DNA from 2 places in the Alteromonas sp. 07-89-2 genome. Region 2 is predicted to be linked to the other one. Evidence: riboswitches for the same ligand, from Rfam matches in the RefSeq annotation. Region 2 holds a riboswitch; the other holds the start of a gene.
The links. Region 2 has a riboswitch for thiamine pyrophosphate ahead of thiC (phosphomethylpyrimidine synthase ThiC). Riboswitches for the same ligand answer to the same signal wherever they lie in the genome.

Region 1: linked by a shared signal. The riboswitch ahead of F0261_RS18885 (TonB-dependent receptor) and the one ahead of thiC (phosphomethylpyrimidine synthase ThiC) in region 2 are both predicted to bind thiamine pyrophosphate.

The regions. Positions count from the first base shown of each region.
Region 1 covers NZ_VTYM01000043.1:137-14,648, reverse strand. Annotated here, with positions in the region: gene F0261_RS18890 (hypothetical protein) at 1-74, opposite strand, end outside; gene F0261_RS18885 (TonB-dependent receptor) at 92-2,182, opposite strand; TPP riboswitch at 2,238-2,341, opposite strand; gene F0261_RS18880 (acyl-CoA thioesterase) at 2,473-2,898, opposite strand; gene F0261_RS18875 (GNAT family N-acetyltransferase) at 3,084-5,219, shown strand; gene F0261_RS18870 (lipopolysaccharide assembly protein LapB) at 5,448-6,713, opposite strand; gene F0261_RS18865 (energy transducer TonB) at 6,716-7,327, opposite strand; gene F0261_RS18860 (biopolymer transporter ExbD) at 7,329-7,727, opposite strand; gene F0261_RS18855 (MotA/TolQ/ExbB proton channel family protein) at 7,739-8,263, opposite strand; gene F0261_RS18850 (MotA/TolQ/ExbB proton channel family protein) at 8,265-9,623, opposite strand; gene F0261_RS18845 (DUF3450 domain-containing protein) at 9,630-10,391, opposite strand; gene F0261_RS18840 (class I SAM-dependent methyltransferase) at 10,713-11,627, opposite strand; gene F0261_RS18835 (TonB-dependent receptor) at 11,731-14,373, opposite strand.
Region 2 covers NZ_VTYM01000001.1:205,425-222,363, forward strand. Annotated here, with positions in the region: gene recG (ATP-dependent DNA helicase RecG) at 1-832, opposite strand, end outside; gene trmH (tRNA (guanosine(18)-2'-O)-methyltransferase TrmH) at 1,027-1,734, opposite strand; gene F0261_RS00900 (RidA family protein) at 1,738-2,124, opposite strand; gene spoT (bifunctional GTP diphosphokinase/guanosine-3',5'-bis pyrophosphate 3'-pyrophosphohydrolase) at 2,149-4,260, opposite strand; gene rpoZ (DNA-directed RNA polymerase subunit omega) at 4,403-4,675, opposite strand; gene gmk (guanylate kinase) at 4,845-5,486, opposite strand; gene F0261_RS00920 (alpha/beta hydrolase) at 5,694-6,365, shown strand; gene F0261_RS00925 (GGDEF domain-containing protein) at 6,560-7,621, opposite strand; gene hemC (hydroxymethylbilane synthase) at 7,818-8,756, shown strand; gene F0261_RS00935 (uroporphyrinogen-III synthase) at 8,820-9,551, shown strand; gene F0261_RS00940 (uroporphyrinogen-III C-methyltransferase) at 9,552-10,724, shown strand; gene F0261_RS00945 (heme biosynthesis HemY N-terminal domain-containing protein) at 10,721-11,896, shown strand; TPP riboswitch at 12,008-12,119, shown strand; gene thiC (phosphomethylpyrimidine synthase ThiC) at 12,397-14,307, shown strand; gene thiE (thiamine phosphate synthase) at 14,304-15,938, shown strand; gene F0261_RS00960 (ThiF family adenylyltransferase) at 16,039-16,776, shown strand; gene thiS (sulfur carrier protein ThiS) at 16,763-16,939, shown strand, end outside.

The DNA.
Region 1 (14,512 bases), on a different contig from region 2:
TCAATGAAATCTTGAATAGGTGGAATGTATTCGTTAACCAATGGGTACAACGACAGTTCAACCATAACTTGCATGTCTGTTTCCTTTTATTTTAAAACGCGTACTTTACAGTAACGCCAAACTGACGACCGTTACCTATTTGGTAATATGGCTCATCGAAGGCATACTCATCGCGAGGGTCGTTGCTGAAACCACCGAATCCACGGGTGTAGTACTCACGATCAAACGCATTTTGTACCCACAGTGATGTCTGCCAATCACCGTGTAAAACCACAATCTCCGAATTAACCAGCGTAGTACTTGGCGAGGTTACATCATGGCCGTCAGAAAAACGGTATTCGCTTTTGTAATCTACATCTACACGCCACAGCATGGTATCTGTAAGTGCGTACTCACTATATAGATTTGCGGTCCACTTAGGTGATTGAGCCTGTCTTTGCTCAGACACTTCAGTACCGTCTGCAAGCGTATACCCTTCAAAGGTAGCGCTTAGGTAACCAACACTTGCATCAAGCTGCCATGCATCACTAGCAATCCAGCTAAGCTCCAGCTCGGCTCCTTTGTTTGTTCCTAAATCAGCATTATCAATAATATCTACGAACCCTGCCGTACCGTCATCACGAGTGATAACGTCAAAATCGCTCACCTGGGTATCTTTTCTATCCATATAGAAAATTGCAGCGCGAGCAATTAGGTCAGGCGTAAGTAATGGGCCCTTAACGCCTACTTCGTAGTTCCAGTTATACTCTTCGTCGAAGAATCGCTGATTGTCATTCACGCGGCTGTCTGGGTTAAAGCCTGCCCCTTTATATCCGCGTGAAATACTGCCGTAATAGAAGTGATCGCCCTGTGTATACTGAAGCGCGACTTTCCCGCCTACCATGGTGGTGTCGAACGCGCGAGTGAGCTGGTTGTTATCAGCGTAATCAAAATCGTAGTTTTCTACTCTTAACCCTGCTACAAGTACTAAATTTTCGTTCAAACGACTTTCAGTCTGAGCATAGATAGCGGTCGTCGTAGGCGTGTATTCACTGGCAAAATCACTATCCAAATAAGTGTACTGACGTAGCAGCTTTTCTTCCGTGCTTTTATAAAATACGCCTAGTGTCCAGTCAGTCATACCATCAAAAAGTGCGGCACTGTCAGACGACACGAAACGCATCTCTCCGGTCTGTGTTTCTACATCGCGATAATAGGCGTCAAAAGACGTATAACCCCACGGGTGAAACCCTGTGAATGTCCAGTCTTCATCGTAGCCATAAGCAATATTGTGAGAAGCATGGGTGGCAATTAGAATAAAGTCGCCCGCTGTTGTATTGGTTGTAGAGCGCGCGCTAACAGCGTGGGTTTGGTGTTCGTCAAATCCAGGTTCATCAGACAGCGTTTTGTTGTCATTGTCTAGCGAGAATGCATCGTAACCGTTATCGATATCGTACCAGCGATAAGTAAGTGCAAGTGTGGTTCGCTCATCTACGCTGCCTTCAACGGCAAAGCGCAGTGCGGTTTCATCGATATTCCCGGTATCGCTTCTATTTAAGAACGTATTCTCTACAAAGCCATCACTACGATTATGAACCAGCGCTACACGATAGCCCCAATCCGTGTTGATATCATCACCAGTGGCGCCTTCAATACGGTAACTCTCTTTGTTCCCAATGCGGGCTTCAACGTAGTCTGGGGCGTCGCTACCCACGTCATTACTGGAAAGTTTAACCGCACCGGCCAATGCACCTGTGCCGTATAAGGTAGCCTGAGGTCCGCGATATACCTCTAGTTGTTTAGTATCAAAAATAAGACCTGCCGCAGCAAGGCCTGAAAAATCAAATTCATCGACGATAAAGCTTACCGATGGATTGATAGGCTCGGCGAACTGACTGCGCTCTCCAATACCGCGAATTTGCACGAAGCGGCCGCGAGACGCACCAGCTGCAAAGTTTACGTTTGGAATACTGTTTAGCACACTGTCGATATGGCTCGGCTGTCTACTGCGAAGACGCTCTTGATCTAAAATGGTCGCGCTAGCACTTAACTGGTCGAGTGTAGTTTGACGAAAATCACCAGATACGACGACGCGCTCAATATCTGATGGCGTGTTATCTGAAGTGTTACTTACATTGGCTTGTTGCGCATAGGCCGCAATGGAACTAGCAAGCAGTGAAAGTGTGAAAAATGTTTTATACATGGGATCTCTTATTCTTATTTAAGAAAAAAGATCCGGGTCTAACGGCAGGTGATAAGGCTATATTGTGAACCATCCCTACGCCGGTATTATCCGGATCAGGTTTAAGGGTTCCCACGAATGTGGATCTCAGACCGAAAACGGACACCCCTTGGTATAGTGTTGCGCTGCTAAAACTAGCAAACTCAACATCTGCGACGGAGTCTACCAGTTCGATACACGCCGTCAAGCAGATAAGACGTTAAGCTAACGTAAGGTTTTTATATATGATATAAGGCGTTGAAAGCTGAGGGCTATTCAGCGTCAATATTCATATTTAGGCGACGTACTTCATCGTCAGTTTGTGCTTTTAAAACTTCCAACGTTTTGCCGTGTGCCGTCGGTTGACGCGTATCAGGGTCAACTTTTACAAAAACGATATCGTCTGCAAAACAGATGGTTTTCTTGGTTGCTTTGTTGCGTACCAAGCAGCTTACGGTAATAGATGTGCGGCCCACAGCTTTAGTTTCTAGACCAAACTCTACGATATCACCCTGCATAGCCGGTGATTCAAAACTAATTTCACCAATATGCTTAGTTACCAAGCAGTTAGTTTCTAACTGACAAATAGCCCAAATTGCAGCTTCTTCGTCTATCCATTCTAACGCGCGGCCACCGAACAAAGAATTGGCGTAATTAAGGTCGTTTGGCATAACTAGACGCCTAGAAAGAAAGCGCATTCGAATTCCTCATAATAAATCGCTACTATAGCGTTAGATTATACCGAAAAAACTGATTCATGGCGCTAACTCAATTACGCGAATGGCTATTAGCCCCCTACTTTGAAAATAGCAGCGAAAATCGCTGCAAAAAAAGCTCTCACGCTTCACACTTATCAAACGTGACTTGTCCACTTCACCGGAGAATGCTTGTTGTATCTGGCAATGACGATTTTTGTGAAGCTGCCATACGTAGCGTTCAAGCCTTTGTAGATGAAGTTTCATCTATAAGCTTTGTGAATTTTGCTGGCGATACACTTAAGGGTAAGAACCGCAAACAAGTACTGGGGAGCGAATGTGACATTGCCACATTAGACTGTCGCGATTCATTCAAACCTGGCGACGTGATGGCAGTGGCGGGTATCGTAAAACGCAGTGGTTGTTTAATACTTATTTGCCCTGCATTGAGTGAATGGGTCAACAATATTTCGGTCTCGTTCCTATCGGAGGGGTTTACGCTTACACAAAGTCGATACCTCGAACGTTTTATAAAGCACCTGCGCAACAACGACTACGTGGCATTTCACACTGAAGAAAAAACCACGCTTCCAGATACGGGTATGTACTGCATTAGCCAAAGCTTAACATCAAACGCCTATAGAGGCTCACTATTTAAATCAGAAGAGCAAGAGCAGGCATACAGTCGTTTATATCAAGCACACTCACTTAATAAACTAAACGCGCTGATTACCGCCCCAAGAGGCAGAGGCAAGTCATCATTATTAGGTATATTCATTGAAAGCCTTATCAGACAGGGTAAAAATGTACTATTAACCAGTGAACGCTTCGATAATGTGAAGAACGTGCTTTCACGTATTCAACAGCCCGAAATAGGCGGTGTCAGAACACAACAACCATCCACCGCTAACATTCAAACCCAACTAAGCCTTGGTGATAAGAATGAGACAACGACATTAGGCAGTGTAAAATGGGTGCCCCCTGACAGTGCCTTGTTATATACCACAGAAGATGAAAAGTATGACGTTGTAATTGTTGATGAAGCGGCTTCAATCCCCCTCCCGGATGTATACCGGATCATAGCCAACCACAAGCAGTGGGTGCTTAGTACTACGCTTTTGGGTTATGAAGGCTCAGGCAGTGGCTTTATTCACAAACTCATCCCTAGTTTACCGCCATCAGCTATCCATTTGAGACTATCAACGCCGTTACGATGGTTCGAACATGATCCCATTGAAGCCTTTTTCAATACGACTTGTTTATTTGAGAACCGAGATGCGGCGCGCAATATTGGCGAGATTAATTTCAAAAACAGTATTAACCCACCGATAGATTACGATTTTTCCATAAGTTCGTTTAAAAGCATTTCCGAAGAGGCGCTTCAGCAAATAATGTCGCTACTTTCATTAGCCCATTATCAAACTACGCCCGATGATTTTATGCGCTTGATGGATAGCCCGGATGTACTTGTTGCCATACTTAAATTCAACGACAACGTGATAGGTGCTGCAATCATAAACGCTGAAGGTAGCGAATACCTGAACGATACCGCATTGGGGATTGCGTCTGGAAAACGTCGTCCTAAAGGGCATTTAGGTGCACAGCGACTTGCTCTGTTGTCTGCTGATGCAAAAACAGCAACGTTTAGATATTGGCGTATTAATCGTATTGCCGTCGATACGGTGGCGCAGAGTAAGGGAATGGGCAGTTACTTGCTACAAAGAGTTAGTAATGAAGCCAAAAAGCAAAGTATTGACGCTATCTGTACTTCTTATGGAACGACACAAAAGTTAGACAGTTTTTGGACAAGAAATGGATTTGAGATTGTAGACTATGGGCGAAAGCCTAATAAAGCCAGTGGCGAAACCAGTGCACTAGCGTTATATCCTCATTCCAACAGAGCAAAAAAACTGCTTTCTGAATTGGTAGCGCTAAAAGAGAGCTTTAAATTCGATAACCAGTTAGACAACTTGCCCATTAGCATACTGACGATCTATGTAGAAAAGTTAGTACACTTTACCCAAGGCACACGCACTTTAGATGATGTTTGGCCGATATTACATAAAATTGCGCGTTATGCAGAGACTCACCCTACACCAAGCGCAAATACTCAACTGAACAAGCCAAATAACACAATACTGTATACGCTATGGCGTCTTGTTGGAATCATTAACACGAAGCGCTTTCTCAGAAAAGTACTTACACATTCAGATATGAATGCGAAGCAACTTGTTTCTACATTCAACGAAGAAAACGTAAAAGCAAGTGGGTTAAAAGAAGTCACTATTGTTATAAGAGAAGCACTTCTGCCTGCTTTCAAATAATAGAAAGTCTGTAGCCTGAAAGTACAAATAATCAGCTTGGCGTAGAGCCACTATACCTGTGTTAACAAACCGCGATTACGAACATTTTAAATACCGCTTAAAGGCTAATGATCTATGCGGACTAGTATTATAGCCCTATAAAGATAGCCCATTCGAGAAAAGCTCACTTAATAAATTTAGGGCAAAAAAAAGCCTCCCAAAGGGAGGCTTTTTTGCTAAAACCACATATTAGATACTAATACCGCGGTTCTTCGCTTTTTCCTTAATATAAGGTTCCCACGCTGCAGCGTTGCGACGTAGTGAGCGATCTTTCTTAGCTTCTAGTACATGTTTGTAAGCAGACTTAAAGTTACCTGCATAGAAGTTCGCTTCCATTAACGTGAAGTGAATCTTCTCAGGGTCTTCAGCTCCACGCTCTAGAGCGTTCTCTAGTGCTTTAATAGCGCCTTTGTAGTCTTCAGCTACAAGAAGAAGTGTACCTTGCTTACGATAGTGCTCAGGATCTGAACTCTTTGCGGCAGCCTGTGCGTACAGGTTTGCTGCAGTTTTGAAGTTCTTCGCCTGGTGATACGCGTTAGCAATGTTAGCTAGCATATCGGCATCATTCTTCAACAAGCCTTCTTTCATGTGCTTCTCAAGTAACTTAGCAGCCTTGTAAGGCATACCGTTACTTTGATAAAGCTGAGCAAGCGTTTTGATTTCTGAATCTTTTTCTAGGTAACCCTGCATATAAGCAAGTTCTAGCGTTGAAAGACCTTTTTTGTAGTCTTCAACTAAGATATAGAAAAAGCCTAGACGCGACCACCAAGTCTTCTCTTCAGGAAAAGTTTTAACTAACTCTTCCGCGACAGAAACCGTCTCAGGGTACATCTTACGCTCGTAGTAAGAAGTTAACTTAAGAACATAAGGGTTCTTGTTTGGCTCTTCATACAAAGCAATTGCCTTGTCTGCTGGCTCAACCATTTTAGCTAACTGCTTAGACTCAAAGTACGCCTGTGCCAAGCGAGTATACACATCAGCATCTTCTTTACAGGTAAATTCCATCCACTTGTTATACCATTTGATGGCATCAGTGTACTTCTCTTCCTGCATGCTCAAATCACCTATCAATTTAAGTGTTTGAGAGTGCTCAGTGTCGTTAAGTACTTTTGGTTCAACAGAGTCGACCAAGTAGTTTAACGCCTTACCGCCCTCACCTTCTTGTGAAGCCAATAAGTTACCGATAAAACGCTTAACGTATGCTTTATCAAAATCGTCTGAAGGATCGATTTCATAAAGTACATTTAACGCTTCTGTGAGCTGGTCTTCATTGTAAAACTCAAAAGCTTTTTGAACTTTCTTACCGGTACGCTCACCTACTAGCGTTGTTTTTCCCTTCTCATATCCAGGACAAACAACAGGTGCTGACTGCGCCAGGGCAGCGGGTGCTGAAAGCACCGCACCTGCACCTAGCACTAAAGCAACGGCTGACATTTTGAATGTACGTTTCATCATGATCATTGCTCCAGTTTAAAGTCTAGCTGTACGAACATGCCAGGTTGTTTAACCGGCTTGCCATCTACGATCTTAGGCTTGTATTTCCACTTACGTAGAGCACGACGTGCTTCACGGTCGAATACGCGCTTAGGTTCAGCTTCGATAACTTCGATATCTTCAACACCACCAACTTCGTTGATAGTGAAAGATAGTCTTACCCAACCTTCACGGCCATCACGGGCTGCATCAGGTGGATATTTCGGGTCGATACGAACGATAGGTGTTGCTTCACCATCGCGTTGCATTGCACCAACACCACCAATGTTTACACCAACACCACCTGTGTCGATAGCTGGAATAGCTAAGCTAAAGCCATCTGCATCAGGTTCCGCAGTTTCCGGCTCAACTTGCTCCATTTTAGGAGGCTGTGGCGGCGGAGGCGGCGGTGGTGGTGGAACACGAGTACGCGTTTGCGTTTGGTCGTCTGGTTCCTGCATTACAATATCGATAACCGGTGCAGGCGGTACTTCGTCTGCTGGTCTAGATGAATTTTCAATCAACTTGGCCATTAGAACGAAAAGGGCAAATGCAACACCAGCACCTAAAAGTATAGATACAATTATACGTAACATCTTATCCCCTTGCCGCTACCGAGACTCGGTTAACGCCAGCGGCTTTAACCTGATCCATAATCTCAACTACTAAACCATGCTTCGCTTTAACGTCAGCTTGGATGATTACGTAGTCTGTAGGCTGCTCGGTAAGCAGTCTTTCAATATTCGCTCTTACGCTGTCCGGCGCTACTTCACGCTTGTCTAGCCAAACATTTCCGTCTTCAGTTACGGCGATGAAAATGTTTGCATTTTTGTGAAGAATCGCCTGGCTCGCATCTGGCTTGTTGACTTCGATCCCTGCTTCTTTAACGAAAACAGTGGTAACGATAAAGAAGATCAGCATGATAAACACGATATCCAACATGGGAGTCATGTCGATCTGTGCATCTTCTTCCTCGGTTCTGACTTTTCGAGCCATAATCTCTCTCTCTAATGATGTGGCAGGCTATCAACTAGCCCTTCTCTTGCCAGCTTCACTTTCGCTTCAAGACGTGAACTGATGAACAGTCCAGATAGCGCAGCTACCATTCCCGCCATTGTCGGGATAGTTGCCATAGAGATACCAGCAGCCATTAGACGAGCGTTGCTGGTGCCCTGCGTTGCCATTGTCTCGAAAACACTGATCATACCGGTTACTGTTCCAAGTAGACCGATTAGTGGACACATTGCAATAATGGTTCTGATAATCAGCATTCTAGCGTTTAGGTCGTCTGACGCTTGAGAAATCCACGCGTCACGGATTCTATGCGCATACCATGATGTAGTATCTGCTCGGGCATCCCAATTTGCGATGATGTTTTTCTTCACCTTTGGAAAGACCGAGGTTAAATACCAGTAACGCTCAATCATTAAAACCCACATGAGAAAGAGCGCGGCAGCAACGAAATAAAGTACGTCACCGCCGGTAGCGATAAAGTCCCTGACCGATTCGAATAATCCAATCAGGTAATTCATATTACGCTTTCTCCGACTCTGAGTGAGCAGCTACGATACCCGCAGTTTGCTCATCAAGAATGTGGATGATTGATTTGCTACGAGAAGCTACGATGCTGTGAGTAAGGATTAGAGGCAGAGCCGCGATAATACCCTGAGCAGTAGTTACAAGAGCCATTGAGATACTTCCTGCCATCATACGTGGGTCACCTGTACCGAATAGAGTGATGGTTTGGAATGTCTCGATCATACCTAGTACTGTACCTAGTAGACCTAGCAGAGGAGCAATCGCTGCGAAAATCTTGATAACGTTGATGCCGCTTTCAATTTTTGGAAGCTCGCGAAGAATCGCTTCATCAAGTTTAAGCTCAAGGTTTTCTGCATCAGCAGTCTTGTTCTCTTGGTAAACTTTAAGAATACGACCTAGTGGGTTGCCTTCAGAAGGATTGTTTACGTTCTTAAGCTGTGAACGCATTTTGCCACCAGTGATCGTAAGCGTGATCATTTTGTAGATACCAATTAGTAGACCAATCGCAAGCATAACTGTGATTGTGTAACCAACTGGACCACCCGCGTGATAACGCTCAGCCATTGTCGCTTTCTGCTTCAATAGACCAAGGATTGCACCTTGAGAAGGGTCAGCATAGAAAGGAACAAAGCCAGAAGTCGCGTCAATTAGTTCGTCAGCAGAAGCTACGAAGTGACCGTCTGGTTGACGACCTAGAGGCTGAACAACTTCAGCTTCAGCGTCATACGCTAGGTAACCAGCTTCACCAACAAGGTTGAAAGTACCAACACGGACAACTTCTTGCTGTGAAGAACCACCGTCAAGGTTAACTACTTCTGTAGTGAACTTAACTACTTCACCGCCTTCAGTCATTTCTTTTTGAAGAGCAAACCATAGGTCTTCTAGTTCTTTAATGTTTGGAAGACCTTTAGAGTCTTCTGACATTTCAGCTAGGAACTGGCCACGACCAGGGAATTGTGCACTTACGATAGACGTAGAGATACGGCCATAAGCTTCAGAAGATGCTTGACGTACCACACCGAACATTTCACCAAGTGTACCTGTAGCTTGGTCAAGTTCAGCAGCCTTTTCATTTAGCGTAACTTCATTGTCTGAGAATTGCTTCTGTAGACGGTCGCCACGTGCTTGTTCAGCTTTAAGGTCTGCTTGTGCCTTGCGAAGAAGTGCTTGTTTGTCAGCACGTGCTGATTGGAACTCAGCTTCGCGTTGCTTATCTAGACGAGCTTCAGAAACACGGTTCTGTTGAACCTGGTCTAGAAGATCTTTCAGGCTCTTTGCTTCCTGAGCCTGCGCTCCGGTTGCTGCAACTGCAACTGTCGCAGCGGCTAAAAGAGATTTGAATACTGGTTTCATTAACAATTACTCCGCTGCGCTAATTGGTAGTTTAATCAGATCCGCAGGAATGACGTTGTTAGCCATTTTAACTGCGTCAACAACTGAAGACAGATACTCGTCACCCAGTTTTTCCCAAGCGCGGCTTTCGTTGTTCCATACCCACGCGTGAGTCTGGTCAAGAGAAAGTGCAACTAGCGCCGTACGACCAAGGTTAAAGAAGTCAACAGTAACTTCAGTACCCGCGTCGTCGATAGTACCTTGGTAAGAGTTGATCTTAGTACCGTATTCAACTTCTACTAGGTATGCTTCTAGTACCTGACGGAACTGCTCAGAAACAGTTACGTTAGAGTTAGCCATAAGGTCGCGAAGACGCTCAACACGCTGAAGACGCTCGTCTAAGTGAATTGGACGGTCTAGCTTGATGAACTGTTCTAGGCTGTCGATCATGCGGAACATAAGAGGAACGATGCCCTGCTTAGTTTGTTCGATGCTGTCGATCTGACGTTGCAACGAATCGATACCGCGTTGCTGATCTGCAACTAGGCTAGCGATGTAATCGTTGTAGATTTTAAGGTTTTCTGTCTCATCTACTGTTTGACGATACTCAACAAGTAGTTCTTGAGATTGTTCAAACAACGTATTGATTTTTTCTTGAGATTTCGCTGCAGCCGCGTGGATTTTCGCTTCTTCTTTATGAAGATCTTCAAGCGTATCTGCAGAGACTGCGCTACCTGTTAGTGCGAATGCACCCATAACAGTAGAAGCAATAAGAGTTCTCTTGCTCATTTTGGACATAGTTCCCAACCAAATTTCTTATTTGAATCCTCGCCGATAGGAAAATATTCGGGCAAGGGGCGTATAAAACTTTCACAATTTTGTTTCAGGAATGTAGTAATGATATGAAAATGCACTACTACGAACGTGGTATATTCACATGGATTACTCGGTAGAGTCAAGTTAGCAAAGCACTTGCACTTGAGAAGTGGAGCTTAATTGTACACTCAGCGCACAATTAATCACCTTTTATGCAATTGGAATGTTAACAATTTAACTTGTGAAATACGTCATGCATAAAAATTCACAGTTAGCGACTACAAACACGTCGGATTACTTCTTTTTTTCAGCCTGAATTATTGTGCCGATTAAGCCTCGTTTATCTGTCACGTCTGAAAGGGTGATATCAACAAAATCATTACACTCTAATTTACTTTTGAGTAACGTAACTTCACTAGCATCTCTCGCTGCGTTGGTTAAATCAGATAATCTAACACCGTGAGACTCTAATTCTTTATCGTATTCTTCGAAGATAGCCTTTTTCCGTTCAAACGACACATTTGGATTCATAACCGTCTTCAAGAGTTTGGGGAAATTAGTATCGTACAAGGCTTGTTGATATTCGCTGACAAGATTTCCGACTTTTTCATTCAGCTCTATTCGAATACTCTCTCTATCCTGAGCGGTCTTTTTAGCGTTGCTTAAAGCGCTCACGAGTCGCTTGAGGGCATCTAGCGGACTCTTCTCTTCCTGTAATGCACGGATCACTTTTAGAATTTGAAAATTCGGTGCAACAATTGCGCTCTCCTTTCGGTGAACCACAACTCTTAATTTTCCGCCTGGTCGTAAAACCCGACTTACTTCACTTAATGTTAGGTCCAAGTTACTGTATTCGATACCGAATTGAGAAACGACAGCGGTAATTTCATTATCGTTAAACGGCAGAGACTCAATATTCTGTTCTTGCAAAAAATTGATCTTTGGCTGTTTAAGACTATCGCCTATTTTTAAGGTCGCGTAGTCAACACCAATGTATTCAGGTTCGCAGAAATTGCCAGCATTTACTGCAAGGTCAATGAGAGCACCGTTTCCTGTCGCTAGATCAACAACTTTTCCACCCTGAACGTTTGTCTCGTTAAAAAACGCCAACCATTGTTCTGCAAGCTCGCCTTCATAATTACGACTTGTTGAGTCGGCAAAAGAGTTAACGTGGCCCTGCTGCCAGTATTCACTCCAATAACTATTCATGAAAAGTTCTCTTTATTGGTGCTGTGCGCTTTAAAAGGTAAATTTATTTATCCACATATAAAAAAAGGCCGATTACTCGGCCTTTTTTATCTAGATTCTATAATTAGAAGCTAATTTGGTAGTTAAGACGGTAGTCACGACCAAAGTTGTTATATAGGTCTTGGTTGTCCCACGTACCGCTAGATGAGAATACTGGATCTTCATCTGTTACGTTGTTAACCGCAAGAGTGATTGAACCGTAGTCAGCCATATCAAACGTGTAAGTTACGTTGTGGATTAACCAGCTATCAAGCTTACCAGCGATGTCGTATGGACCAACAATAGTGTTGCCATCTGCATCTTTAGGAGCTGTTTCAAACTCAGACGTGCTGTCTGTGTAAGTCATGTTCCAAGCAAGAGTATGCTCTTCGAAGCTCCAAACCGCAGTAGCAACTGACTTAAACTCTGGGCTACCAGACCAACCAGCGATATCCTGAACGATGCCGCCAACTTCTTGGTCGTAAGAAAGTACGAAAGAGTTAACGTTCTGGAAGCGGAAGTTACCGAATTCAGTTTCTAGGTTCGCATTAAGAGTAAAGTCGATACCTTCAATTTCAAAACCTGCACCGTTGAAGTAAGACGTACCAGCTTCAACTAGAACACCAGACGCCGCACGCTTAAGGTAGAAAGTCTCGTCTGAAGTATCAGTATCTACTGAAACCGCAGTGATTAGACCTGCAGCCTCGTCAGAAAGTAGGTTTTGAAGCGTTTTTGCTTGGATTACGTTATCAATCGATAGGTTGAAGTAATCAAGTTTAACACTTAGGTTGTCGTTTACATCGTAAGCAACACCAAGGTTGATGTAGTCAGATGTTTCTGCGTCTAGTTCAGCGTTAGCTGTGTAGTACGTGTCATACTGACGTTCAACAGTTGAACCATTGTTGTAGTCAATTGCGTCTTCTGCAGAGAAAGTACGTGCAGCGTTTAGAAGGTCAAGACCTGGCGCACGGAAAGACTCAGAGTAAGAACCACGAAGTACTAGGCCATCTGCAACTTCCCAACGAGCAGATACTGCTGGAGATAATTTGCTACCAAAATCAGAGTAATCATCGTAACGTGCTTTGATGTTTAGCTCTACAGTGTCAGATACTGGAAGTACAGATTCGAAGAAGAATGCTGTTACGTCACGGTCACCCATAGATGAGTTACCAGCAGAACCACCGATTAGACCAGCTTCAGACTGACCGTCATAGATGTCAGCATAAGTTTGTTCAAAGAACTCAGCACCGAAGTAGTGTGCAACCATACCACCAGGTAGTTCGAACATGTCGAAACCGATACCTGCATAGTACTGGTGGAAGCGCGAGCTAGATTCTTGAAGGGTTGTTGCTTTCATGTTTGCAACGCCTTCGTCTGAACCTAGGTCAATGCCATTTTGCTCATTGTAAGCAAGACCAGAGTAAGATAGGTAATACTGACCAACTGACTTGTTATCAGCCATGTTGAAGTGGTAGTAAACTTCCCACTCAGCATTGTTCCAATCAAGCATACCACGAAGACCAGTTGTATAATCCTGGTTGTAGTCGTCTACGTTACCGTCACGAGTACCGATACCAACCCAACGGAATAAACCGTACGCGCCATCAACACCGTAAGGGTTGTGTGGGTTGTCAGCTGACATATTTTCCCATGCAGCAGCAGGTGGAGCGTAACGACCAAATGATGAGTTTTGAACAACCATTGCTTGACCAAACCACTCAACATCTTCCATTACTTCGTAATCAGCACTTACATATAGTGTGTTACGGTCAATTGATGCAGTGTTGTAAGACACGTTAGCAAACGCATACATACAGTACTCAGAACCTTCGCCCCAATCTTCGTCTGCGTCAACGCGACGGAATGTATCTTCACCGTACTCAGAGATTAGGCTGTCACAAAGAAGTGAAGGCTGAGCTTCTGCAAAGTCAGGAGACAATACAGTAGCACCGAAGTAAGACCAACCTACAGTATCTGCAGTGTAAGCTTGGATATCGCCGTCGCCGTCGAAGTCACCGATTTTTGCTTTGGTGTAATCACGGTCTGCATCAGAAATACCTTCACGACGCTGGTGATCGAATGAGAACGTTACGTTACCTTTGTCGTTAGAGATACCACCAACAACAGAGAATTCAGATGAAGTAGTACCTTCATCCTGGTCACGCATACCAGCACCAACGTTGAAAGTTAGACCTTCAAAGTTGTCTTTAAGAATGATGTTTACAACACCAGCCATTGCGTCAGAACCATAGATAGAAGATGCACCTTCAGTCATGATATCAATACGCTCAACCGCAGCCATCGGGATGGCGTTAAGGTTTGCAGAAGCACCACCTAGTGTAGGTGAACCTGGGAAGCGACGGCCGTTAAGAAGTACTAGAGTACGACGAGAACCAGCACCACGAAGGTTGATAGTAGCTTGAGACTGTGCAGAACTACCTGAACGCTCTGAGAACGAACCGAAAGAGTTTAGTGAGCTTGAACGCAATGCGTCAGCAACCGTGAAGTCACCTTCTAGCTTGATGTCAGCTGCAGTAATAGAAACAACTGGAGCAGCGCCCTCTAGGTCAGTACGCTTGATACGTGAACCCGTTACTTCAATCTTTTCAACAGCAACAGCTTCTTGCTCTTCTTGTGCTTGAACAGCACCTGAAAATGAAAAAGCGGACGCAGCACTAAACGCGCACGCTAGCTTGACTGATTTAGCCAGCTTAGAATTTGTAAACATGTATTGTCTCCCTGGACTTGAAAATACGTTTTAGCATTTCAGCATCGTCTTTATAACGATTTATTATTAGTAAGGTTTGGACCTCATAATGATAATAAACACAAGCTCAATTCAGGGTCAACAAGGATCAGATAAACGG
Region 2 (16,939 bases):
GAATATCTTCCACTACCCGAGCCTGCGCCCCCGTTGGTGAGAATGGCAGTTGAGCGAGCATTTTATCGATAAGCGGCTGATTCACCTTAATAGGGATACCGGGCTGGGCGTCAGATAGCTTGCGTACTTTCAACACACTTAGGTGGTGTGACAATAACTCTTCCAGAATTAACCGATACTGAGCAGGGTGCAGCCCCTCTTCCATTTCGTGTACGTCTACATCTGGTGGCGGGCGATGCACCAAATGAAGCGCCTCATTAAGGCTAATTTGGTCATCGTAAATACCGTCGGGCAGTAGGTCGGCCAGCGCGCCTTTATCTAGTAGTTTTAAGGCCTGATCAGTTAAATTGCGAAGGGTTAACTGCTTAACACCGTCTGTGGTGGGGTAAACTGGCGTTAGTGATTCTTCTGATGGTGGCGCGTCTTCATCCACTAATTTAAATTCGGGATGCATCATTTCAATGCCCCACTTTCCAGTACGCACTTCTCCGAAACACCGCACCGTGTTTCCCGGCGTCATAATAGACCGCTGCACTGCACCAAAGTGGAAAAAGCGTAAGGTTATGGTACCCGTACCGTCGCTAAGCTTAACCACTAACATGCGCTTCTTTCCGTACTGAATATCGGCGCTCATTACCTCGCCCTGCACGCTTACATGGGTAAACGGGCGGCACTCTGCCACGCTATAAATACGGGTTCTGTCTTCGTAGCGGTGAGGGAGATGAAACAGAATATCTTGAAGGGTAAACAAACCTATTTTGTTAAGCTTTTCTGCCACCTTTGCGCCTACGCCTTTAAGCGCAGTAATGGGTGTAGTGGCCAGTGCTTGCATCAAGCGATATCCTTCTTTTGGAACATTAACTATTTAACCTTTGAATTGGCACAAGCTGGTGTTATTCAACGTGTTATAGGAAAAGAAGTGTAAAGGATTGTTGAGAGGTTGGCGAGTACGCTTTAGGCCAGTTTTTTACGCTGGCCCTTATACAAGTAAGAGCAAAACTAAAAGTGCAACCAATAGGTTAGGCCCTAGTCGGCCTCTAGCGCGTTTGCTTCTGCTTTTGTGATCTGCATTTCTTTCCACCAGCTATCGTCGGCATCCACTTCACCAATGGCGTTAATAGCAGGCAAAGGCAAACCTTTGCGTTGGCAAAGTTTATACAAACGCGGGTAACCATTTTGAAAGGCCAATGCTTGGCACTCTTCTTCTGGTAACTGCTGGGTGTTATACATACCTGCAATTGTACGTTGGCGCTGGGCTTCGTAAAGTACCAACGCTGCAGCTACCGATACGTTCAACGACTGCACCATGCCCATCATAGGAATAACAATGTCATGGTCGGCAACGGCTTTCGCCTCATCAGAGGCACCGTATTTCTCTTGACCAAACAAAATAGCCGTTGGCTTGGTGTAATCAATATCACGAAAATCGACAGCGGTATCAGATAAGTGGGTTACCAGCACCTGCATGCCTTGACCTTTTAGTTCAGCCATCGCGTCGTTGATATTATCGTGATTGGTTTGACGCACCCATTGTTGGCTGCCCATAGCGGTGCCGCGACGAAACTGGTATTTCTTTTCCCACACGGTGTGAACGCGATGAATACCCACTGCATCACAGGTTCTCACTACTGCAGATACGTTGTGCGGCTTGTGTACATTTTCAAGGCAAACCGTAAGATCAGTTTGCCTTCTTTCCAGCACTTGTCTTATGCGCTGGTAACGCTCAGGTGACATGGCTTACTCCGGCAGTTCCATTACACCATCAATTTCAATTTGTGCACCTTTAGGCAATGCAGACACCTGAACGGCTGCGCGTGCTGGGTAAGGCTTGGTGAAGTAACGGCTCATAATTTCATTAACCGTTGCAAAGTGACCTAGGTCGATAAGGAAGATGTTCACCTTCACTAAGTCATTTGTAGTGCCGCCCGCAGCGTCACACACCGCTTTAATGTTCTCAAAAACTTGTACAGCTTGCGCTTCAAAGTCGTCAGAAACCATTTCCATGGTTTCAGCAACAAGAGGAATTTGACCTGAAAGATATACGGTAGTACCTGCTTTAACCGCTTGGCTATAAGTACCAATAGCAGCAGGTGCCTTATCGGTCTGAATAATAGACTTAGACATAGTAGTTCCTAAATAGTGTAGTAATTAGTGTCGTGATTGACTATGACGAGACACTCTTTGAACTTCCGGCATGGTACGTATTTTTTTCATTACGCGAGCCAAGTGCACACGGTTGTGCGTGGTTAGTTCAAGGTCAATAAAGTAGATATTACTCTCTTTCTCTTCAGTTTGCAGACCAATGATATTGGAATCGCACCCTGAAATGGTGTTCGTTAATGTTGCCAGTGTGCCCTGATGGTTAAACAACTCTATACGCAGTGAGGCTTTAAATTCACCTTGCGGGTTGTCGTCCCACTGCATGGGCAGTACGCGCTGAGGTTCTTCTCGCGTAAGCTTGCGAATATTGTTACACCCAATTTGGTGAATAGTCATACCGCGGCCGGGGCTCAATACCGCTACAATTTCATCGTCTGGAATAGGATGGCAACAACGAGAATAGTGAACAAGCAGGCCTTCTGTGCCGCGAATAGCCACATTACCTTTCTTGTCTGATAAGTCTGTTGTGCTTTCACCCAATAAACGACGCGCTACAATTGCGCTTAGCTCGTTACCAAGGCCGATATCTACTAGCAAATCGTCAAAATTAGCATGCTTAGTTTCGGCCACCACACGTTCGATATCTTCGTTTGGAATATCGTCTAGTTTAACGCTGCCTAACGCATGACGAAGTAGACGGTTACCCATGTTCACCGCTTCTTGAGAATGCTGTTTACGCAGATACTGACGAATACGCGTTCGCGCGCGAGCGCTCACCACAAAGTTTAGCCAATTTGCATTAGGCTTCGCTTTCGGCGAGGTAATAATTTCCACGGTTTGACCGTTTTCGAGCGGCTTACTTAAGCTAAAGTTTCTGCGCTCTACGCGCACACCTACGCAGGTATTCCCCACATCAGAATGCACGGCATAAGCGAAGTCAACGGCGGTTGCGCCCATTGGCAACTCGATAATACGTCCGTCTGGTGTAAATACGTAAATTTCATCAGGGAACAGATCGGTTTTTACCGATTCGATGAATTCAAAGGATGAGCTGGCCGACTGCTGAAGCTCAAGTAGGCTTTGCATCCACTTGCGCGCTCTAAGCTGTGCAGTGGTGCCATTATCGCCAGGTTCTTTGTAAAGCCAGTGCGCCGCCACCCCTTTGTCTGCCATTTGGTCCATTTCCTGGGTTCGAATTTGAATTTCCACAGGAATGCCGTGCGGGCCAATTAATGACGTATGCAACGACTGATAGCCGTTGGTTCGAGGGATAGCGATATAATCTTTAAAACGGTTTTCAATAGGCTTGTACAGCCCATGCATAGCACCAAGGGCGCGATAACAGTTATCTACCGATTGAACAACGATACGAAACGCATAAATATCCATTACCTCATTGAACATCAGTTCTTTGTTTTTCATTTTGCGGTAAATGGAATACAGGTGTTTTTCGCGACCCAGTACATTCGACTCAATTTGATAGGCGTCTAAACGAGTGTTCAGCTCTTCGCGAATGTTTTCGATAATCTCTTTACGATTACCGCGGGCCTGGCGCACAGCAGATTTTAGTGCGCGATGACGCATAGGGTACATCGCCTGAAAACCTAAATCTTCAAGCTCATTTTTAATGTCGTGAATACCCAAGCGGTGGGCGATTGGCGCGTAGATTTCTAGCGTTTCTAGCGCAATGCGGCGGCGCTTGTCTGGTCGTAATGACCCGAGCGTGCGCATGTTGTGCGTGCGATCAGCAAGCTTAATAAGAATAACCCTGATGTCTTGCACCATGGCCATCATCATTTTACGGAAGTTCTCCGCCTGCGCTTCCTGCTTAGTGCTAAAGGCGAGTTTATCTAGCTTACTAACACCTTCTACCAGTTCAGCAACGGTATCGCCAAAAGCTTCGGCTAAGTCTTCTTTGCTGTAATGGGTATCTTCAATAACGTCGTGAAGGAGTGCCGCCATGATCGTTTCGTGATCAAGGTGCATGTCAGCCAAAATACCGGCGACTGCAACTGGGTGAGTAATGTACGGATCGCCGCTTGAACGCATTTGTCCATCGTGCGCTTCTTGCGCAAGCACAAAAGATTCTTGTACCAACTGAACGCGGTCGGCTGGTAAGTACTCTAAAACTTTCTGCTTTAAACCTTCAAACAAATACACAGTGAAGCGTGACCCTTATCTAACGTTACAACCCTAAGAATACGTTTAATTGTGCGAGAAGCCAATACGCCAAAAGCAAAGCGCCAGTGCTTTTTTCAAGGCACTGGCGCTAAAATACCGATAAAACCGTTAAAAAGAGGTTTTATTGATCAGATAGGATGTTTGCTACTGATGCAAATTCAGCATGTTCTTGCTGCTCTTGAGCTTGAAGTTCTGCTTGTTCAAGCGTAGCAGCTGTTACCAAACCTTCTTCAATTTCACGAAGTGCTGTAACAGTTGGCTTATCGTTTTGAACGTCAACCATAGGATCTTTGCCTTCAGTGGCAATTTGACGTGCACGGCGTGCAGCAACAAGCACTAGGTCAAAGCGGTTACCAATTTTATCTACGGCATCTTCTACAGTTACGCGAGCCATGTATTTCTCCGAAAATTAGGTTGAGCAAGTTATTCAAAAAACGGCCGCGTAGTATACACAGATACGTGGCGCGATCCTAGCGTTTTGTTTGAATTTGAAGCAGTCAGATCATGCAATTTATGCAGCGATCGTTCGATGCTAAAACAAAACACGTATTGTTAAGTTAAGCTTACGCGCTACCGAGCAGTTCGTCCAATAGCACTTGATGGCGCATTTGTTGTTTTCCCGTGCGAAGTCGCTGTGCTGTAACGATGGCTTCCAAATCGTTTAACGCAGTCGCAAAGTCGTCGTTAATAATTACGCTATCGAACTCATTGAAATGAGACATTTCAGCTACGGCTTGTGCCATACGCCCTGCAATGACTTCTTCACTGTCTTGACCGCGATTATTTAAACGCTGCTCTAGCACGTCGAGTGAAGGCGGAAGAATGAAAATACCGCATGTGTCTGGCATAAGCTTTTTGACTTGGCGCGCGCCCTGCCAATCGATATCTAAAAATACGTCAATACCACGGTGCAAAGTTTGTTCAATTGTCACGCGGGATGTGCCGTAATAATTGCCAAATACTTCTGCGTATTCAAAAAACACACCCTGTTCAATCAGCGCTTCAAACTGCTCTCGGCTCACGAAATGGTAGTGCACGCCGTCGACTTCACCCGGACGAGGTTGACGTGTTGTATGAGATACAGACACCTGCATTGGCGTAGCTGTATTGCTTTCATACTTTTCCATTAGCGCCTTTATAAGGCTTGATTTTCCTGCTCCAGAAGGAGCCGCAAGAATGAATAAGTTGCCGAGTAGTGAAGCCATAGGGTATTAAAATTCTTTCAAAATGTGGTGATTTCAAGTGGCAATGATAGCATATTAAGCGGTTGTGCCGTACCTTTCATTGCATAGTGAATACTTGGTTCACTCTATCAAGCTTATGCCGATGGGTTACCACAGCAAAAATTAATGGGGTCAGAGTACTTTTTCTGGCCCTAAATGTACTCTGACCCCAAAACTAGGAAATAAAGCATGACTCAGCAACTTCTGCCGTGCGTAGAGATAAACCCATCCACTACGCCTGATGCCTGCGTTATCTGGCTTCACGGTCTTGGCGATTCAGGCCATGGTTTTGCGCCTATTGTGCCCGAGCTAAAACTACCCGAATCAATGGCGGTTAAATTTCTCTTTCCTCACGCTCCAGAACGCCCTGTAACTATCAATGGCGGCATGAGAATGCGCGCGTGGTACGATATTAAATCGTTAGATTTTGAAAGCCGTGCGGACTTAGAAGGTGTAAAAGAGTCGGCTGCTCAGGTAGAAGCGCTTATCGAAGCACAAATTGAAAGTGGTATTCCTAGCGAACGTATTGTACTTGCAGGATTTTCTCAGGGCGGTGTTATTGCTCTGCACTTGGCACCTAGATATGCCAATAAATTTGCAGGTGTTATCGCTCTATCTACCTACATGTGCGAGCCATCACTTCTTGCAAGCGAAGCAAAAGACACAAACCGCGAAACGCCAATTATGATGGCGCATGGGGAGCAAGACGAAGTAGTGCCGGTATTTATGGGCAATGCTGCGTTTAAAACGCTGAGCGAAAGTGGCTTTAATGCCACGTGGCAGACTTACACTATGCAGCACAATGTTTGTATGCAAGAGCTTAACGACATTAGTGCGTGGCTTCAAAAAGTTCTAGGGTAATGCCTTAAGAGCCTGTTGGTTCCTGCTGCAAATTACGTTCATATAATAAAGATCAACAGGCCCTAGTATTTGAACAAAAGAGAAAGCTGGTGAAGCAAAAAAAGCCAGCTTTATTCTTAGCGTAAGTGGGTACACGTCTATCGATTGCAAAGTCGCGCCTTCCGTCTCTTCTTTATTTCACGTTTATTCCAAAACTATTCGACGACTCTGTTGCGCCCCGCATTTTTAGCTTTGTAAAGGTTGTCATCGGCCTGCTTCAAACAAGCGTGCAAGTTTGTATCAGTAAGCGCTGTGGCTACACCAAAGCTTGCGGTTATCGAGTGATTAACATCACCCTCTACAAACGGATTAGCTTCAACCACCTTCCTCATTTTTTCCGCTAATTTTACCGCTTGGCTCAACGTCGCATGAGGGAATAGAACCAAAAACTCTTCACCACCGGTTCTTGCCACCACGTCAGTAGTTCTTACTGCTTCTTTCATTAAACGAGTGATGTGTATAAGCACTTCGTCACCAATATCGTGGCCATAGGTATCGTTGATTGTTTTGAAATGGTCAATATCTACCACCACCGCACTTAAAGGGAAATGAGCACCGGGATCTTGCATTGCGCGTTCAAAAAAAACAGCTTCAAGAAACCGCCGGTTGGGAAGTTTTGTAAGTGGATCGGTATTAGCCTGACGCATGCGCTCTAGATTTTCACGCAGCATTTCTTTTCTGCTTTGATGCCAGAAATTTTCACCTATAAAGGCGACGCAAATGAAACAGAACGTAGCGATTAAGAAGCGGGAAACATGTTCTGCTGGGTACTCAGCCACTATTTTTTCTTGATTGTAGAGCATAAAAATAGCGATACCCATGGTTACTGCTACGTAAATCATTGCGGGCTTGAAACGCACAACAACTATCTGAATAAAAAGCAGGGGAAAAATAAAATAAAGCCCAGTGTTATTGAGCCCGCCGGTATAAACCAAGCCGTTTATGGTAAATGCTACCACTAAGCCTGCTAAATAATAGAAGACATCAACGCGAGGGAACATATGGGATAACGCCACATTGGCGTACACAAAAGCGGCTGACCCCGCCAGCGTTCCAACGAGCAATGGGTTGTTTGTACCCATGTTGATCCACGCCATAAACGCCATAATGGTGCCACCAACATAAGATATGAAATATAGCGTTAAGCGCCTTCGTTTTGCTTCCGCTTCATCTTGCTGAGCACTTCTAAGTAATTGACGCAACGACGAACTGTCCATAAAAAGACTTATCTCCGCATTTAAAACTAGTTAACCATTATTCCTTTCAGCATAGACTGAATGTCTAATAATAACCAAGGAGAAAACTGTGCCTAATTTCAAACATTAATACAGAAAATGCGTATACTACGGGGTATATCGTATGACGTTATGTGATACATCGTTTTAGTTTCTTTTTATATAGTTTGGAATAGCCATGAGTCACCTCAACACTACCCGCACCGTTCGAATTGCTACTAGAAAAAGTGCTTTAGCGCTTTGGCAAGCAGAGTATGTGAAGGCAAAATTGTTGGAGCATTATCCGTCAATGACCGTTGAGCTTGTACCTATGAGCACGCAGGGCGACAAAATTTTAGATACACCTCTGGCGAAAATTGGTGGTAAAGGGCTTTTCATAAAAGAGCTTGAAATTGCCATGCTTGAAGGCCGTGCCGATATTGCCGTGCACTCTATGAAAGACGTACCGGTTGAATTTCCTGAAGGTTTTGGCCTTCACGCTATTTGTGAGCGAGAAAACCCGTTCGACGCTTTTGTTTCAAATAACCACGACAGTTTAGATGCCCTGCCCCAGGGCGCAGTAGTAGGTACGTCTAGCCTTCGCAGACAGTGCCAAATTCGCAAGTATCGCCCTGACCTTATCATCAAGGACCTGCGCGGAAACGTGAATACCCGCCTAGCCAAGCTAGACGCAGGTGAGTACGACGCCATTATCTTAGCTTCTGCTGGCCTTATTCGCCTTGAAATGGAATCTCGTATTCGCATGCCGTTACCTGCTGATATTTCACTACCCGCCGTTGGGCAGGGTGCCGTAGGTATTGAGTGCCGTAACGACGATGAAGAGCTAATTAAGTTGCTACAGGCGTTGAACCATACAGACACCAATACACGTGTTACCGCAGAACGCGCCATGAACGAGAGATTGGAAGGCGGTTGCCAAGTACCTATTGGTAGCTTTGCCACACTTGATGGCGATGTGCTGACATTAACCGGTATGGTTGGTAAGCCAGATGGTTCAGAGCTGCTCTTTGCTTCTGCTACAGCGTCGCGAGAAAAAGCCGCAGATATTGGTGTTGAAGTAGCGGAATCCCTTCTTGAGCAAGGTGCCGGTGAAATTTTAAAGGCGCTTTATAACTAAGTTATAGTTTGTCGAATGCGTGCAGGTTTACGCAGTAAAATAAAAGGATGAAAATTCGATAGTATGTTGCTGTTTACACGCCCACTGCCAAAGTTAAAAGCAAGCGCCGCTGCCTTCGAAAAAGCCGGAATTGACGCGGTAGGCATTGCTACGTCTAACATCATTGATATTTCGTCTGAAAGAAAAGCTGCTGCAGAATTTTTAGCGTCAAATGCAGTAAACGCAATTGTTGTTACCAGCGTATATGCTGTAGACACCGTTATTGAAGGCTTACGCGAAACGGCTAACGAATTACCATTGATCATAGCTGTGGGCGATGCCACTGCACGAAAATTACAAGCGGGACTTCAGGCGTTTTCATCGGCGCAGGTTGCTATTCCCGAAGCCCATACATCCGAAGGTATACTGGCAATGCACCAACTTAATGAGGCAAACTGTCAGCATGTCGTTATCATTAAGGGTGAAGGTGGGCGCGACGCCATAGCCACTGGATTAGACGAAAAAGGTATTTTAGTGAATAGCTTTTGCGTTTATAAAAGAGAGCAACTTACAAGCCCAATTTACACAAAACGGTGGAAAATGGGCGAAGTTAGCGGCATTATCGCTACAAGCGAAGCAATGGCACTGCAACTAATTGCGCAATTTGGCCAAGCACTTAAATCTATTAAATGGTTAACAGTGAGCGACCGAATTGCCAAAACCCTTACTAGCCAAGGCATTAAAGAGGTAGCGGTTTGTCAGCGAGCCACCGATCAGGCACTCATCGCCTGGGTAAAGGATAACTGGGAGTATTGAATGGCCAACAACAATGAAAGTAGCCCACAAAAAGAGGAACTCGTGAAAGTGGAAGCTGAAAAAGACGTTATCGAATCTTCTGCCACGCACAGTGAATCAACACCGTCGGGTGCTGCTAAAAAGAAATCTTCGGGAAATGGTCTACTGTGGTTTGTTGTAATCATCCTTTTTCTTATCGTGCTTGGTATGGCTGGCGCAGGTTACTGGTATTACATGCAGCAACAGTCGGCAAGCAAGGACTCTGAGTCTGCACTTCAAACGACGACCTCTCAGCTAAACACTATTGAGCGTGAGCGCGCTGGTCTTGTTGCCTCTATTGACAAAGTAGCTCGCACCAACCAGACGTTAGAAAGCACGGTAGCCGAGTTAAAAGCGCAAAACGAAAAGCTGACGCTGCAAGCTGAATCGACTCTTGAACAACTAAATAATATGGAAGGTCGCCGCCCGGCAGACTGGCTCATTGCTGAAGCTGATTACTTAGTTCGCATGGCAGGCAGAAAGCTTTGGTTAGAAAACGACGTACGCACAGCAATTTTGCTGCTAGTTAACGCAGATAAACGCTTAAAGTCATTGGCCGACCCATCGGTACTTCCGGTTCGCGCAAACCTTGCAGAAGATATTCAAACCTTACAACAGCTCAACCCTGTATCACAAAGTTCCGTCGCTCTCGCGCTTACGGGTATGATTGCTCAAATTGACAAATTGCCACTTGATACCTTCGAAAAACCAGAAGACGCCAATGCAGAAGACACAACCTTATCGGAGTCAGCTGACGACTGGCAGGAGAACCTTGCAAAGGTGTGGCGTTCACTGGTGAACGATTTTCTTACCATAAAAACCATTGAAGGCCCGGTTGAACCAGTGCTTTCACTAGAAGCCCAGTTCCTGGCAAAAGAGCAGCTTCGTCTGCAGCTTATGCACGCGCAAACCGCCGCGCTTAAGGGCGATGCAGGGCTTTACAACCAGTCGCTTCAATACGCTCAAACGCTAATTATTGAAAAGTTCGACACAGAAAAAAGCCAGGTAACGGGCTTTGTAGATGCACTACAAAACCTCATTGCTACCGATGTATCGCGCCCAATACCTACAGAGCTAGCGTCACAAAAACCGCTAGAGCGTTTATTGGATAGCCGCGTTAAGCAAGTGTTCGGACAAGGAGCAAGTGCACTATGAAATGGTTAGCTATTGCCCTTGCGGTATTAGCCGCATTCGTTGTTGCACTAATTGTTGGCCCAATGTTGTTAGGTGATAAGGGCTACGTACTAATATCACTGGGTAACACCGCTGTTGAAATGACGGTGATTAGCTTTTGTATTTTAGTGATAGGTGCCGTCATTGCCTGGTACGTACTATCTCGACTTGTATTGTGGGCGTTAAGCCTGATCACAGGTTCACATAAATGGTTCGGCACCTTAGGTGAGCGCAAACGTAAGCGTGCGTTTTACGACGGCTTACACGCAATGGCTGCAGGTGATTTTGATACGGCTCAAAAGGCGCTAAGCAAAACCACCAACGGCGATTTCGAAGGCGTTAACTATTTGGCGTCAGCGCAAATTGCTTTTGCCAATAACGATTTAGCCAAAGCCCGTTATTTCCTTGTTCAGGCAACTGACTTTCCAAAAGCGAAAGTAGCCGCAACGGTCATGCACGCGCGTATTGATATGGCTGAAGAAAAATACGATGCGGCACTAGAGAAACTTAACGAACTTGACGAGCAAGAGCGCGATAACAAGCAGGTTGTGCAGTTAAAAGCGCAAATTCTTGCCAAGCTAGGTAAATGGCAAGTACTTCAAGAGAATTTGTCAGGCTGGCGTAAAGCATTGCCCAAAGCAGACTACACTACATGGAGCCAGCGCATCGCCAAAGGTAAGTTTGCCGAAATTGCCAGCAAACAAGGCGCTGTCGAGCTTAAATCGTATTGGGAAACCCTTCCTCGTAAGCTTCGTCACGACGATGCTTACCGCGCGGCCTACATTCAACAGTTGCTTGACCAAGGTATGCATGCCGACGCACAGAATTTGCTAGTTGAATGGCAAAAACGTGGCCCGAATAGCGCCCTGTTTCCGCTGTTCACGCAGCTTAATATTCCTGATGCATCGCCATCACTACGACTGCTTGAAAGCTGGATAAAGCAAGACGAAGAAAACGTGTCGCTATACTCCACGCTAGGCCAAGTTGCATTCAATTCCGGCGATGATGTGTTGGCGGAAAAAGCCCTGCTTAAAGCCACTAAAATGAAGTCGCGCAAAGAAGACTTATTGCTGTTGTCTGCAATTAGCGAACGCAAGCACGACACAGCCACTGCACTTCAGCTTTACAAGGAAGGTCAGCAGCTAGCAAGCTAGATGAATATTCATTTAGCTTTCTGGTAGTACTTGTATTACCCGTAAAATTGAAGATATAGTAAAAAGGAATTCTCAATTCGGGTTGTTTCAACCACAACCCGAATTGACTTAAACAACTTGTCGGAGTGCTTCACTGTTAATCCAGTAAGCTGAGACCGCGAAAGTGGGATCCGTAGAACCTGATCAGGCTAATACCTGCGAAGGGAACAAGAAAATACAATGTGCACAATGTTAAACCGTGGTTTAGCGTTGTGAGGCGAAGTTGTTTTGCTGTTGATGATACAGACACACCCATTACGGTGCTGCTCGTCACTCAAGGTAAACTGTTCAAGTTTATCCCCAAGTCAACATCAACGGAGTAAAGGGTTGTAATCACCAAAACCTTTACCAACAATCTCGCTAAAAAAGTAACGGGATTATTCCCCTCTACACTTACACTTTGTATTCTCCTTCACTCCTGACAAGCATTTTTAGAACCTAAATTTACAAGGTAAAATGCTATGTCGAACAGACGCGAACAGCGCCAACAAGCACAACAATTCATTAATGAACTTGCGGGCGAAGCTTACCCAAATTCAACACGCCACTACGAGTGTGGCAGCCGTGACGATATTCGTGTGGCCATGCGCCTTATTCACCAACACGACAGTTTAGTGGGTGGAACCGAAGACAACCCTATTTTAGAGCCAAATCCGCCAATTCCTGTTTACGACACTTCAGGCCCCTACGGCGACCCACAAGAAAACATAGATGTGCACAAAGGCCTAGCTCCGCTTCGCCAAACGTGGATTGAAGAACGTAGCGATACCCTTGAATTAGAGGGCGTTTCGTCAAGCTTTGCAAAAGAGCGTGAAAACGACATTTTTACCGAAGATTTCCGCTTTATTCGCAGCCGCAAACCACTAAAAGCGAAAGCGGGCAGAAACGTTACCCAGCTTCACTACGCAAGACAAGGCATTGTTACCCCTGAAATGGAATACATTGCCATTCGCGAAAACATGGGCCGCCAAGCCATTAAAGATGCAGAGCTAACGCAACAGCACAAAGGCGAGCACTTCGGCGCGAATTTGCCCGACACCATCACGCCTGAGTTTGTTCGTCAAGAAGTGGCCGCAGGCCGCGCCATCATTCCATGTAACATTAATCACCCCGAACTAGAGCCGATGATTATTGGTCGCAACTTCTTGGTGAAAATTAACGCGAATATTGGTAATTCAGCAGTAACCTCGTCTATTGAAGAAGAGGTAGAAAAGCTGGTGTGGTCAACGCGCTGGGGCGCAGATACCATCATGGACCTTTCTACCGGCAGAAATATTCACGAAACCCGCGAATGGCTGCTGCGAAATAGCCCAGTTCCTCTTGGCACTGTACCTATTTACCAAGCATTAGAAAAAGTAAATGGTGTAGCTGAAGACTTAACCTGGGAAATGTTTAAAGACACCCTAATTGAGCAGGCCGAGCAAGGGGTAGACTACTTCACCATTCACGCTGGCGTGCTGCTTGAATATGTTCACCTTACCGCAAAGCGAGTTACAGGTATTGTATCGCGCGGTGGCTCAATCATGGCGAAGTGGTGTCTAAGTCACCACCAGCAAAGCTTTTTGTATGAACACTTCCACGATATTTGCGAAATTTGCGCTAAGTACGATGTGGCGCTGTCGCTAGGTGATGGCCTGCGCCCTGGTAGCGTAGCTGACGCTAACGACGACGCGCAATTCTCTGAATTACGTACCCTTGGAGAGCTGACGAAAATTGCATGGGAGTACGATGTTCAGGTAATGATTGAAGGCCCGGGGCATGTGCCAATGCATATGATTAAAGCGAACATGGAAGAGCAGCTTAAGCACTGCCACGAAGCGCCGTTTTATACCCTTGGCCCCCTCACCACAGATATTGCGCCAGGCTACGATCACTTCACCTCAGGTATTGGCGCCGCCATGATTGGTTGGTACGGCTGCGCGATGCTTTGTTACGTAACACCTAAAGAACATTTAGGCCTGCCTAACAAAGAAGACGTTAAACAGGGGCTGATCACTTACAAAATTGCAGCCCACGCAGCCGACTTGGCAAAAGGCCACCCAGGAGCACAAATTCGCGACAACGCCATGTCGAAAGCACGCTTTGAATTCAGATGGGAAGACCAGTTTAACCTTGCATTAGACCCCCACACTGCGCGCGCCTATCACGATGAAACCTTGCCGCAGGCGTCTGGCAAAGTCGCGCACTTTTGCTCTATGTGCGGCCCTAAATTTTGCAGCATGAAAATTTCTCAGGAAGTGCGCGATGTGGCTAAACAAACGCAGCAGCAAGAGTTTGAGAAAGAAAAAGGCATGAAAGACATGGCCGATGCGTTTAATCAATCGGGCGCTGAACTCTATCACACCGCTGATAGCAAGGTAGAGTTGCCATGACAAACAGCCACCTAACCACACCCGTACTTGAGCCGCCTAGCATTAGGCTGCCGGTGATATGGTGCATAGGGGGCGTTGACTCAAGCGGCGGAGCGGGAATAACCCGCGACGCCATTACGCTTGCCAATTTAAATGTTCATGCCTGTGTGCTAACCACACAACTTACTGTGCAATCAAACCAGCATCTGCTTAGCAAAGAAAGTATGAGTGCATCTGCATTGAACCAGCAGTGGCAAGTGCTTTACGAAGATACGCCACCACGCGCTATTAAAATTGGCGCTATCGCAAACGATGAACAAGCACTGTTGCTTTGCGCCCGTATGCAGTCGTTAGTGAGCCCTCGCCCCTTTGTAATATGGGACCCTGTGTTGTGCTCTTCATCTGGAGGTGTACTGAGCGACTTAAGTGAAAGCGTGATCAACGAACTGTTAACCACGGTAGATTTGGTAACGCCAAACATTGATGAACTCGCGAAACTCACCCACCTCTCTGTTAACGATGATAAAAGCCTGCAAACTGCAATAAATCGACTTGTTGGAAAAGGCGCAAAAAGCGTTTACGTGAAAGGCGGTCATGCACAATGGCAAAAAACGGTATGCGACACCTATTTTTGCTCATCACACTCGCTTTATTTTAGACAACCAAAAAACAGCAAAGGTGATCTTCGTGGTACAGGATGTATGTTAGCGAGTGCCATTGCGGCATTTGTTGTTCACGACTATTGCATTGAAGACGCGCTAACCTTGGCGAACGCTTATGTGAGTGAAGTAAGACATAACACGCTCGGCGTATCTGATAACAACCTCCCCATCACGACTACTTCGAGTCGACATAAAGCGGCTAGCCCGCCTGCTTACTTCGCAAGGGCTAATGGTTTTCCCGCACAGGCGGCTAGTTTTCCACAGGTTAGTTTTCATTGCCGTAACACTGTTTCTAAAAGAAATGCTGCGGGTGTTGATAAAACTCCACACAACAAAAAAAGAGTAGAAACGACACTGGCAGGCAATGCTTTCTTCCCCGCACTCACCAACACTAAGTTGGGTATTTATCCCGTGGTAGATAGCGTTGAGTGGATTGCGCGGCTTTGGCCGACGGGCGTAAAAATCATCCAACTGCGAGTGAAAGAAGGCTCTCAATATGCTATTCGCCAACAGATAAAAGAAGCAATGGAGTTAGTAGAACACACTGACTGCCAATTATTTATTAACGACCACTGGGAGTTAGCCATAGAGCTTGGTGCTTACGGCGTGCATTTAGGCCAAGAAGATCTGCACACTGCAGATTTAAACGCCATTCGAAGCGCCGGGCTAAGGCTGGGCATTTCAACTCATGGGTTCGCTGAAATTCAGTGTGTTCGCGCTTTAAACCCGTCTTACATTGCCCTTGGTCATATATTTCCAACCAATACCAAAGACATGCCGTCTAAGCCCCAGGGTGTAGAGCGCTTGGCAAAATATGTGAAGCTGTGTGAAGGCGTACCCACCGTCGCCATTGGCGGTATTAACTTATCGCGTATAAGTGACGTGGCTAAAACCGGCGTAAATGGTATTGCAGTTGTGAGCGCTATTACACATGCAGAGCATCCGCTGCAAGCATACAAAACGCTGGCTCAGGAGGCGGGTTTTGCATAGTCAATCAACACATAGTACCGCGACTGACTCAGTCAATAACGCCAGAGGTCCAGTTAATCCCGCTAATGGCTTCGCTAACCGCCAGCTTGAACATCAAGATATACAGCGTTACAGCAGGCAGCTCTTGCTCGACTGTGTCGACCACGCCGGCCAGCTTAATTTGGCAAACGCACACGCTCTGGTTGTGGGGCTAGGCGGCCTAGGCAGCTTAACCGCCCGCTATCTAGCTGGCGCAGGTGTTGGCAATATTACATTGATAGATGGCGATACTGTCGATATCAGTAATTTGCAGCGCCAGGTTAGCTACAATGAAATGCACTTAGGCGAGCTTAAAGCCAAGTCGCTTTATAACGAACTTCGCAAAGTTAACTCTCACTTAAACATCCAATTTAAAAGCCTTTTTGCCGATAGTAACAACTTACCAACTTTAATTTCGTCAGCGACTTGCGTACTGGATTGCACCGACAACATGACGGTAAGGCGCCAGATTAATGCAGCGACTTACCGTGCATCTATTCCGCTTTTTATTGCGGCTGCTAGCGGGCTTACATGGCAAGCACTGAACTTGCCGCAAAACTCAAACTCCTGTGGTTGTTACGAGTGCCTAGTGAACAGGATTTCCGTGCGTGAAGACTGCATGAGCAAAGGCGTACTTGGCCCCGTTGTTGGTATGGCTGCTTGTCATCAGGCAACGCAAGCTTTGTTGTTTTTAGCAAAAGGATTCGACGCAGACATTAAATGGGGACACTGCCTAACTGGGAATGCAGGCCTTGGGTCGCTACAAAGCTTTGCGCTACCCCCCTCTTCTACTTGCGAGGTTTGCAATGACGCAAATTAAAGTGAACGTAAACAATCAACCTATGAACGTGATCTCGCCTATTTCACTTAGCGAGTTAATCGCCCTTAAAAAATTGAATGACGACGGTACCGCCATTGCTAGAAATGCCGCCATAGTGAGTAAAACAGAATGGTCGACCACTTATCTTAAAGATAATGACACC